One region of the Frischella sp. Ac48 genome, then DNA from elsewhere that is predicted to be linked to it. Evidence: riboswitches for the same ligand, from Rfam matches in the RefSeq annotation. Region 1 holds a riboswitch; the other holds the start of a gene.

What was found. A riboswitch is a leader RNA that binds a small molecule or an ion and turns the genes downstream of it on or off. The one in region 1 is predicted to bind preQ1.
Region 2: it holds a riboswitch for preQ1, as region 1 does, so the genes downstream of both, queD (6-carboxytetrahydropterin synthase QueD) here and queF (preQ(1) synthase) in region 1, are expected to answer to the same signal.

Annotation. Positions count from the first base shown of each region.
Region 1 covers NZ_JAETXP010000009.1:419,927-424,827, reverse strand. The annotation lists gene JMI89_RS06735 (acyltransferase family protein) at 1-367, opposite strand, end outside; gene queC (7-cyano-7-deazaguanine synthase QueC) at 389-1,048, opposite strand; gene queF (preQ(1) synthase) at 1,076-1,549, opposite strand; PreQ1 riboswitch class I at 1,552-1,596, opposite strand; gene JMI89_RS06720 (integration host factor subunit alpha) at 1,651-1,944, opposite strand; gene pheT (phenylalanine--tRNA ligase subunit beta) at 1,950-4,337, opposite strand; gene pheS (phenylalanine--tRNA ligase subunit alpha) at 4,352-4,901, opposite strand, start outside.
Region 2 covers NZ_JAETXP010000008.1:8,365-13,265, forward strand. The annotation lists gene JMI89_RS04580 (PTS transporter subunit EIIC) at 1-152, shown strand, start outside; gene JMI89_RS04585 (hypothetical protein) at 1,293-2,381, shown strand; PreQ1 riboswitch class I at 2,749-2,794, shown strand; gene queD (6-carboxytetrahydropterin synthase QueD) at 2,900-3,319, shown strand; gene JMI89_RS04595 (7-carboxy-7-deazaguanine synthase QueE) at 3,324-3,938, shown strand; gene radA (DNA repair protein RadA) at 3,961-4,901, opposite strand, start outside.

The DNA of each region.
Region 1 (4,901 bases):
AAGATTCAACCATCCGCTCATGAAACGGCAGCCAATTAAAATGCTTATACAAAGCAAGAAAAACCGAAAACCAAGCAATCAATAATCCAATAGCAAAAATAATCAGTGTTCTTTTCAAGATTTTAATTAACAGAATTTTATTAAGCTTAAATTCTAATTTATTTAAGGAAATATAAGTCGACACGCCCATAATAAACATAAATAACGGAAAGATAAGATCGGCAAAAGTCAGCCCGTTCCATTTAGCATGCCTAAGTAAAGGATAGATAGCATTTGGCGACCCGGGATTATTCACTAAAATCATTCCTGCAATGGTCATTCCTCGCAATACATCCAATGAGACTAATCGTTGATGATTGTCAGACATGCATTTCCCCTTTAAATAATACTATTTAAAGCTATGGGTTAGATACTGATTTAACCCTTTTTCACGTAACTCGCAACTAGGACACTGACCACATCCGCCGTCAACCCCATAATAACAAGTGTGAGTGTGTAGCCTAATATAATCAAGATAACCGAGTTTATCAGCTATTTCCCATGTTTGCGCTTTAGTCAGATACATTAATGGGGTGATGATGTTAAACGTGTAATCCAAGGCTAAATTCATCGAAACATTCATGGATTTAATAAAGATATCTCGACAATCCGGATAACCACTAAAATCGGTTTCACATACGCCAATAATGATATCTTTAATACCGTGCTGTTTGGCATAACACCCGGCTAACAATAAAAATAGCATATTACGCCCGTCAACAAAGGTATTCGGATAATTCCCTTCTTGAGCTGATTTAATCTCTTGTGAGTCATCAATCAAGGCATTATTAGTCGTTTGTTTAATCACTGAAGTGTCAATGACGGTTTGCTTTACACCAAGATCGTCAGCAATCCATTTGGCTTTTTCAAGCTCAATGGCATGTCTTTGACCATATTGAAAGCTGATTGTTTCAACGTTTTCACGCCCATAATCAGCAATTGCTTGCAGTAGACAAGTGGTCGAATCTTGCCCACCAGAAAATATCACAAGTGCTTTACGATGTTGCATTAAAAATTTCCTGTTAGGATGAAGAGATTAACGATTATCGACTTTTTCAGGATAAAGATCGTGATTAGCTAAACGATTAAGCGCAATTTGTTCCCAGTTAGTGCTGGGTTTACCGTAATTTGCATATGGATCGATTGAAATACCGCCACGAGGTGTAAATTTACCCCAGACTTCAATGTATTTTGGATCCATTAATTTAATCAAATCCTTCATGATGATATTAATACAATCTTCATGATAATCACCGTGATTACGGAAGCTGAATAAATAGAGCTTAAGTGATTTACTTTCGACCATTTTAATATTCGGCACATACGAAATATAAATCGTCGCAAAATCAGGTTGACCTGTGATAGGACAAAGGCTGGTAAATTCCGGGCAATTAAATTTAACAAAATAATCATTACCGGGGTGTTTATTATCAAAGGTTTCTAAAATATTTGGACAATAGTCAGTTGGATAGCGAACAGATTGATCGCCAAGTAGTGTAACGTTACTCATAATTTTCCTTAGTTTTTTTTTGTGGGAGGATTGCGAACCACAGTAAAAAATAAAGCACTAACATTTGTTAGTGCTTCGATAAAACTTTTAATTAGCCTGAATTAGGCCCCTAAATTTTTTTCAACACGTTCTCGAAATTTAATCCCAGGACGAAATGTTACTACACGACGAGCAGTAATGGCAACATTTTCACCAGTTTTTGGATTACGTCCAGGACGAGATTTTTTATCGCGAATAGAAAAATTTCCGAATCCGGATAACTTCACGGTATCGCCTTTTTCTAAGGCGACTCGGATTTCCTCAAAAAATAATTCCACCAAAATTTTGGATTCTTGGCGATCAAGATTAAATTTGTCTGTTAGACGTTCTGCAATATCGGCTTTAGTCAATGTCATAATTATTATTCTCTTAATAATGCTTTAAAACGATCTTGTAAAGCAACAATACAGTTACTTACAATGTGAGTTATATCCTCGTCTTCAAGTGTACGTGCTTTATCTTGCAATATCATGCTGATAGCTAAGCTTTTTTGCCCCTCTTTGATATTTTCACCTTGATACACATCAAACAGATTGACGTTGATTAGCTGCTCACCACCAATATTTTTACATACACTTAAAACATCTGCTGCACAGACATCACTATCAACAATGATAGCTATATCCCGTCTGTTTGCAGGATACTTAGAAACATCTTTTGCTATAGGTACTGTCTTTTTATTAATTTTATCTAAAATAAATTCAAAAACAAGTGTTTTACTATTTAATCCTAATTTCTTTTCGATTTCAGGATGAATAGCCCCCAAATAGCCAACCTGTTCATCATTAACATAAATAGTCGCACTCTGTCCAGGATGTAATGCTGGATGTTGTGACTTTTTAAATTGAACTTGATCGGTCAACCCAGAAAGTGCTAACAACGATTCAACATTACCTTTTAAATCGAAAAAGTCAACCGTACGTTTTTTCATTGCCCAGTGTTCATCATAAAGATTTCCTGTAATAACACCAGCTAATAAAGTTTGCTGACTAATGCCAAATTCACTATTCACATCAGGTACAAATCGCAACCCTGTTTCGAACAATCTGACCCGCTGTTGTTGTCTGTTCTGGTTATAAATAACCGCATTAAGCAAGCCAGTCCATAATGACAAACGCATTACTGACATTTCACTTGATATTGGATTTGGTAATGCTAATGCCATCTGATTTGGGTGTATTAGACTTTGAATTTTAGGATCAACAAAGCTGTATGTTACCGCTTCTTGATAACCCTGATTAACTAATAACTGTTTAAATTTATTTAGCGAAATATTCTTTTCTGGGTTTGAATGCATCATTAATTCAATATTAAGATGTTCATTAGGAATATTGTTATATCCATAAATGCGAGCAATTTCCTCAACCAAATCCTCCTCTATTTGGATATCAAACCGCCAGCTTGGTCCCTTAACTTGCCAGTGATCATCATTAGCTATTACCTCACATCCAAGGCGAGCAAGAATATCAGTGACACGTTGCCCAGCAATATGACACCCAATCAATCGTTCAATCTTTTGTCGAGTCAACGTTATAACTGCGGGTTTCGGTAGAGCATTGTGATCGGTAACATCAGTTATTGGCCCTGCTGAACCACCACAAATCGATAATAATAACTCTGTTGCTCGTTCCATTGCGATATGTTGTAGTGAAGGATCCACGCCTCTCTCATAACGATGCGAAGCATCAGTGTGCAAACCATATTGTCTTGCCTTACCCGCAATGGTAACTGGAGAAAAGAATGCCGCTTCTAATAGCACATTTTTGCTTTCAGGTGACACCCCTGACTCTTTTCCACCAAATATTCCCGCTAATGCTAACGTTTTTTTATCATCAGCAATGACTAATGTATTGTCTTTGATCTCTATTTCATTACCATCTAATAAAATCAGTTTTTCTTGAGGATGAGCATAACGAACCGTAATGCCACCTTCAATTTTATCTAAATCAAAAGCATGCATTGGATGACCAAGTTCAATAAGCACATAATTGGTAATATCAACTACGATATCAATTGAACGAATACCACTTCGACGTAACTTTTCCTTCATCCATAAAGGTGTCGACTTTGTAGCATCTATGTTTTTTATCACCCGAGCCAAATAACGTGGCGCCGCCTCAGGTTCTAGTACTGATACATTAACTTTATCAGCAATAGTAACTTGTGGCTCCACAAATTTTGCAGGTGTAAGACTTACATCATTAATTGATGAAATATCCCTTGCAATACCCATAATGCCAAAACAATCTGACCGATTAGGAGTAACACTGATTTCGATCATTTTATCGTTTAATTGCAAGTATTTCCTAACATCTTCACCCAAGGGTGCATCATCAGGTAATTCAATAATACCACTATGATCATCGGAAATACCCAATTCAGAAAAAGAACATAACATTCCTTCTGAAGGTTCACCACGTAATTTAGCCGCCTTAATTTTAAAATCACCTGGTAACACAGCGCCAATCGTTGCGCAAGCAACCATTAACCCTTGGCGACAATTAGGAGCGCCACAAACAATATTTAGTAATTGCGCTTGACCAATATCAACTTTAGTAACCCTAAGTTTATCAGCGTTAGGATGTTGCTGACATTCAACCACTCGCCCAATCACTACTCCAGAAAAGTCACCAGCGACATTTTCTACATCATCAACTTCTAGACCAGCCATAGTGAGCTGATCACATAATTGTTCACTACTAATTGCTGGATTAACCCATTCACGTAGCCAACTTTCACTAAATTTCATGTTTGGTCCTCCAGTTAATTAAATTGTTTTAAGAAGCGTAAATCATTTTCAAAGAAAGAACGTAAGTCAGTGACGCCATAACGTAACATGGTTAATCGTTCAATCCCCATACCAAACGCAAACCCACTGTATACTTCAGGATCAATACCCACATTACGTAATACATTAGGATGAACCATTCCACATCCTAATACTTCTAGCCATTTGCCATTTTTTGCTTTAATGTCAACTTCAGCGGAAGGTTCAGTAAAAGGGAAATACCCTGGTCTGAACCGAATTTCCATATTATCTTCAAAAAAGCAGTGAAGAAAATCATGCAGTAACCCTTTTAAATGAGTAAAACTGATATTTTTATCAATCAATAAACCTTCCATTTGATGAAACATTGGAGTATGAGTTTGATCATAATCATTACGATATGTTTTCCCTGGTGCTATAATACGAATAGGTGGTTTTTGAGTTTCCATAGTCCGAATCTGTACGGTAGAAGTTTGCGTACGCAGTAAACGATTTGCATCGAACCAAAAGGTATCATGATCAGCCCGAGCAGGATGATGTGCAGGA
Region 2 (4,901 bases), on a different contig from region 1:
TGCAAGATAACAAATTAGTTGATAGAGAAATTTTAAAATCAACAGGTGCGAAAGGTATTATTATTAATGGGGAAGGTGTTCAGGTTATTTATGGACCTCATGTCACAGTCATTAAATCTCATTTAGAAGAGTACATTTCGACGTTAGAATAATATAAATTAGAGCATTTACGATATAAATAAAATGATGTTTTACCTATTTTTAATGATATTATTAGGTTAAAAATAGGTAGAACATAGAATAATGCCTAGTGTTAGTTTAGCTGATCATGGGAAGAGAATTGCTCGATTTAACTAATTAAATAATTCATCAAATAGCTTGCTGATAAACCCTCTCCAAAAGTACTATTTTTTATTTGAACAAATCATATAAAAATATTTATATTATTCAATATTTATTATAGAATATGCAAACAATAATTAAGCCACTTTTCTTACATTAAAGGTGATTAAGTACCCATATCACTATTTTATCAATTAAAAAGATGCCAGAACTTGGCACTATTCATCGAAAATATAATATCTGCAACAATTACTTTTGTATTATCTGTCGATGAAATTATTTGTTCACTTATTGAGAGCAATATAAATTGTTAAATTCTTGGGCTATTTTAAATATAAACAATTTTGTAAAAATTGACAAAAGTCCTAAATCGGCAACTTTTCATACTGTTTTAAATAAAATACATATTTACTTAATAAACAAATAAAAAGGATTATATCTATTGCGTGTTACAGTTATTGACTGTTATAACAACATTTGGGAAAGAACTCACTAGACTATCTAACTTTTTTAAGTAATTATTCTTTCCCTTTATAAAAATAATTTATAACTATTTTAATAGTAAATAAAAAAATAATAAATTTACAAGGAAATAAATTAGTGAAAAAATCATACTTTGAACTTGTGTTAAGCAAGCTCGTTGCGTGTAAATATTTTTGGCAAAAACAATGTTCTGTTATAGATATTATTTCAACGGTTTTTGCAAGAAAAAGTCGATTATTATCAATATCTTCTTTACAAATCATATTCTCAAATATCTTGGTAACAAATTATCAACAATTCACTTCTTTAAAAAAAATGTGGCTTAGGTGTTTTGGCGAAGATTTTTTTCTGTAAACAGTTTGGCGAAACTGTCCGCGACATCTAAACAATCTATTATGGGAAGTGAACCTTATATATTATTACCCAATCTAACTAAACTAACAAATTTAAGTTAGTTACGAACGATTCAAATAACCAAACGTGATGGTAGTTTGAGCACTATTTATACCACAAATGCTAATAGGATTATGAAAGCACCACAATTTATGCGTTTTTCTGATGTTAAACTTTTTTTAAATGTGCCGGCAGATGGTTTTTATCACAATCTTGTTGGTACAATTTTAGGGGACGATGATGGTGATAATGCAGAGGGAACGATATCAGGAACAATAAAAGCCACCTGGTATGATGAAAACAATCAGCAGGTACCTAATCATCGTTTAGGTGAAGAGTTATGGCATTGTGGTGGTCCATTTACACTTAAAATTGAAGTCAATAATGTAAGCGTAGCGACAAAATATGGTAATCCGCGTTCACGTTTTTATGGTAATGGGCAAATTATTAATTATATTTTTTTATCAGGTGGTAATAACATCTGTTTTCTCAAGCCTAAAGATATGACAATAAGAGATAATTCTTATAATGCTACTATATTTTATCCTAATAAGGGCTTTATCCGTTCAACAGGTTTTCCAAGTACAGGTTTTCAATATGCATCATTTAGTTTAATGGGACCCGGTCCAAATCAAGGTATATATCGTTGCTACATTTCTCATGGTTGGGGAAAAATCTCATTATCAACCGATGGAGGTATAGGACAAAATTGTACAATAACCTATCAATCTGCAACTAAGGGTGATTTTATTAATAGTGGAACGCCAGTTATAACGATGGAGTATTTTGATGGTCAAGCATGGCAATGGTTAGAGAGCTTTACTATTCCTGTACCAAGCAAATGGGCATTAGGTGGTAAGAGGATAAAATTTGGCAGCAGTAAGTCAATAAGCTCTTCATTATCATTTCCTGGATTGGATTATTGTTCTGGAGGAAAAACAACAATGTCTCAGGCGTTTGACAGAAATTATCGTATTCGATATATGTATGGACCTTATGAAATTACTAGCGACTTTGCAGGATTTGTGCGAGGAATGGGATCATTTATGGCAGAATGGGGAATATTGCGAAACTACGGAGGCGTTTGGAATAATGATTCTGAAATCTGGACTGCTGACGATGCACCCAATAATAGAATGTATCGAATTTATGGAATAACAGGGGGAATTCAGCCACGTCAAACCAATGATCCAAGTACTATAATGATCTGCCGCGGCGATTAATTGAAAACAATTTAAAATACCAACAACCAAAAATTGTTGGTATTAATAAGTGTTTTCGTTATTGCTGATGGATAATGCTTCGCGTTTTATTATCATTATAAGGTTATAATGAAACATAATGTTATATCGCTGGTATTAATTTATCGGCTATATGTAACTATATTAGTTAATCTCATAATAAATAGGGCTCATAAACGCGGTATTTATCTTGATTTATTTTAAAAAATATTCATGTAAAAAACATGTTTCGCAAAAACGAATATCCACATTTGAATTTTAGTTGAAATTAATTTATGATCATCAATATCTATTAAGTAATCAGATGATAAATTGGTTGCTGGCTTATATTTTAAAGGTGATTTATTCTATTTTCGTGGTTCGTAATCCATCCCACGTAAAAAAACTAGGAGCTTACAATGTCATATTTATCTATCCCATCTTTCAGTTTTCGTAAATGTATACCAATCCCAACAATGAATAATATTTTCATTTAATTATCCAGATAATACGAGTACGTTATGTATAAAATTGCGAAAGAATTTCAATTCGACGCCTGTCATATGTTAGATGGGCATAATGGGAAATGCCATAATTTACATGGGCATACTTATCGTTTGGTGATAGAAGTGTCTGCTCACTTAATTGACCAAGGAAGTAGTGCTGATATGGTAATGGATTTTGCTGATTTAAAGCAGATAGTAAAAAAACATATTATTGATAAATTAGATCATGCTTTTATTTATTATAAAAATAATAGTAATGAAAGCAAAATTGCTCAATTATTACAGCAAATGCAGCGAAAAATTTTTGCCTTTCCTTGCCGAACAACGGCAGAGGGGATGAGTCGTTATATTTTTAATGAACTTAAACAGTATCTTCCTATTTCGTCAGTAACCTTATGGGAAACACCAACATCCTATTGTCAATACAGTGAATAACATTATGCTAACCTATCCAATTGTTGAAATCTTTCAATCCTTACAAGGTGAAGGATATAATACTGGTATGCCTGCTATATTCATTCGTTTTGGTGGCTGTAATTTGCGTTGTCCTTGGTGTGATACTCATTTTGATCATTTTCAGAAATTTACCTTAACGGCGATATTAACGCGAGTACTTACTTACTCTGCGGAAAATATTATTATTACGGGGGGGGAGCCAACATTACAGAAATATTTGTTTGAATTAGTTGTTCGTTTAAAACGATTCGGTTATTACATCGCAATAGAAACAAATGGCTTAAGAACTGTTTGTACGGGAATTGATTATATTGCTGTTAGTCCTAAATATCATTATTGGCAAAATTATCACGATGCCCCGCTGATTAAGGCTGATGAAGTACGTATTGTAGTGGAGGACGCTGAGGATATTGAACAATTTTGTCTGGAAATGAAACAACGTATTAAAGCTAAGCATTACTATCTTTCTCCTTGTGAGCAAAATGGTGACACGACTTTATTGCCCACGCTGCAATTATTAGGCAAACTTAATCGAAATCGGCAAGATAATAAGTGGCAATTAAGTATACAGGCTCATAAAATAGCTAATATCGAATAAGCTAGGCTATGAATTTAAAAATTTAATCTAAATTTGATAAAATATCTAATGCTTCAGATAATTTTTTTACACCATAGACTTGCATATTCATTGCGGTTTTTTTGGGCATGTTACTAATTGGTACAATTGCACGTTTAAAACCATGTTTAGCTGCTTCAGCAATACGTTCTTGGCCACTTGGCACAGGACGTATTTCACCACCTAAACCAATTTCACCAAAAATAACCATATCTTGAGGTAAAGGACGATTACGTAAGCTCGATACTAAAGCTGCGACTAATGCTAAGTCAGCACTAGTTTCACTGACTTTTACGCCTCCAACAACATTAACAAAAACATCTTGATCCGCCATTTGTAAGCCACCATGACGATGTAATACCGCCAGTAATAATGCTAACCGGTTCTGTTCTAATCCAACAGTAACGCGTCTTGGATTACCAAAATTCGATTGATCCACTAGTGCTTGTATTTCAACTAATAGCGGTCTAGTACCTTCCCAAAGTACCATAACTGAACTACCAGAGCTCATTTCATCGCCACGAGTTAAGAAGATAGCTGATGGATTACTCACTTCTTTTAAGCCTTGCTCTGTCATTGCAAACACACCTAATTCATTAACGGCGCCAAAGCGGTTTTTATGACTACGTAATGTTCTAAAGCGAGAATCTGAGTCTCCATCCAATAGAATTGAACAGTCTATGCAGTGTTCTAGTACTTTAGGCCCAGCTAGTGACCCATCTTTGGTAACATGGCCAACCATAATAATGGCAATGCCTTTAGTTTTGGCAAAACGTGTCAGATAAGCAGCAGTCTCTCTAACTTGTGCGACACTTCCTGGAGAAGATTGTATATCTGCCATATGCATCACTTGAATAGAATCAATCACCATCAATTTAGGTTGTTCTTGATCGGCTAATAAACAGATTTGTTCGATACTAGTTTCAGATAGCATATTAATATTAT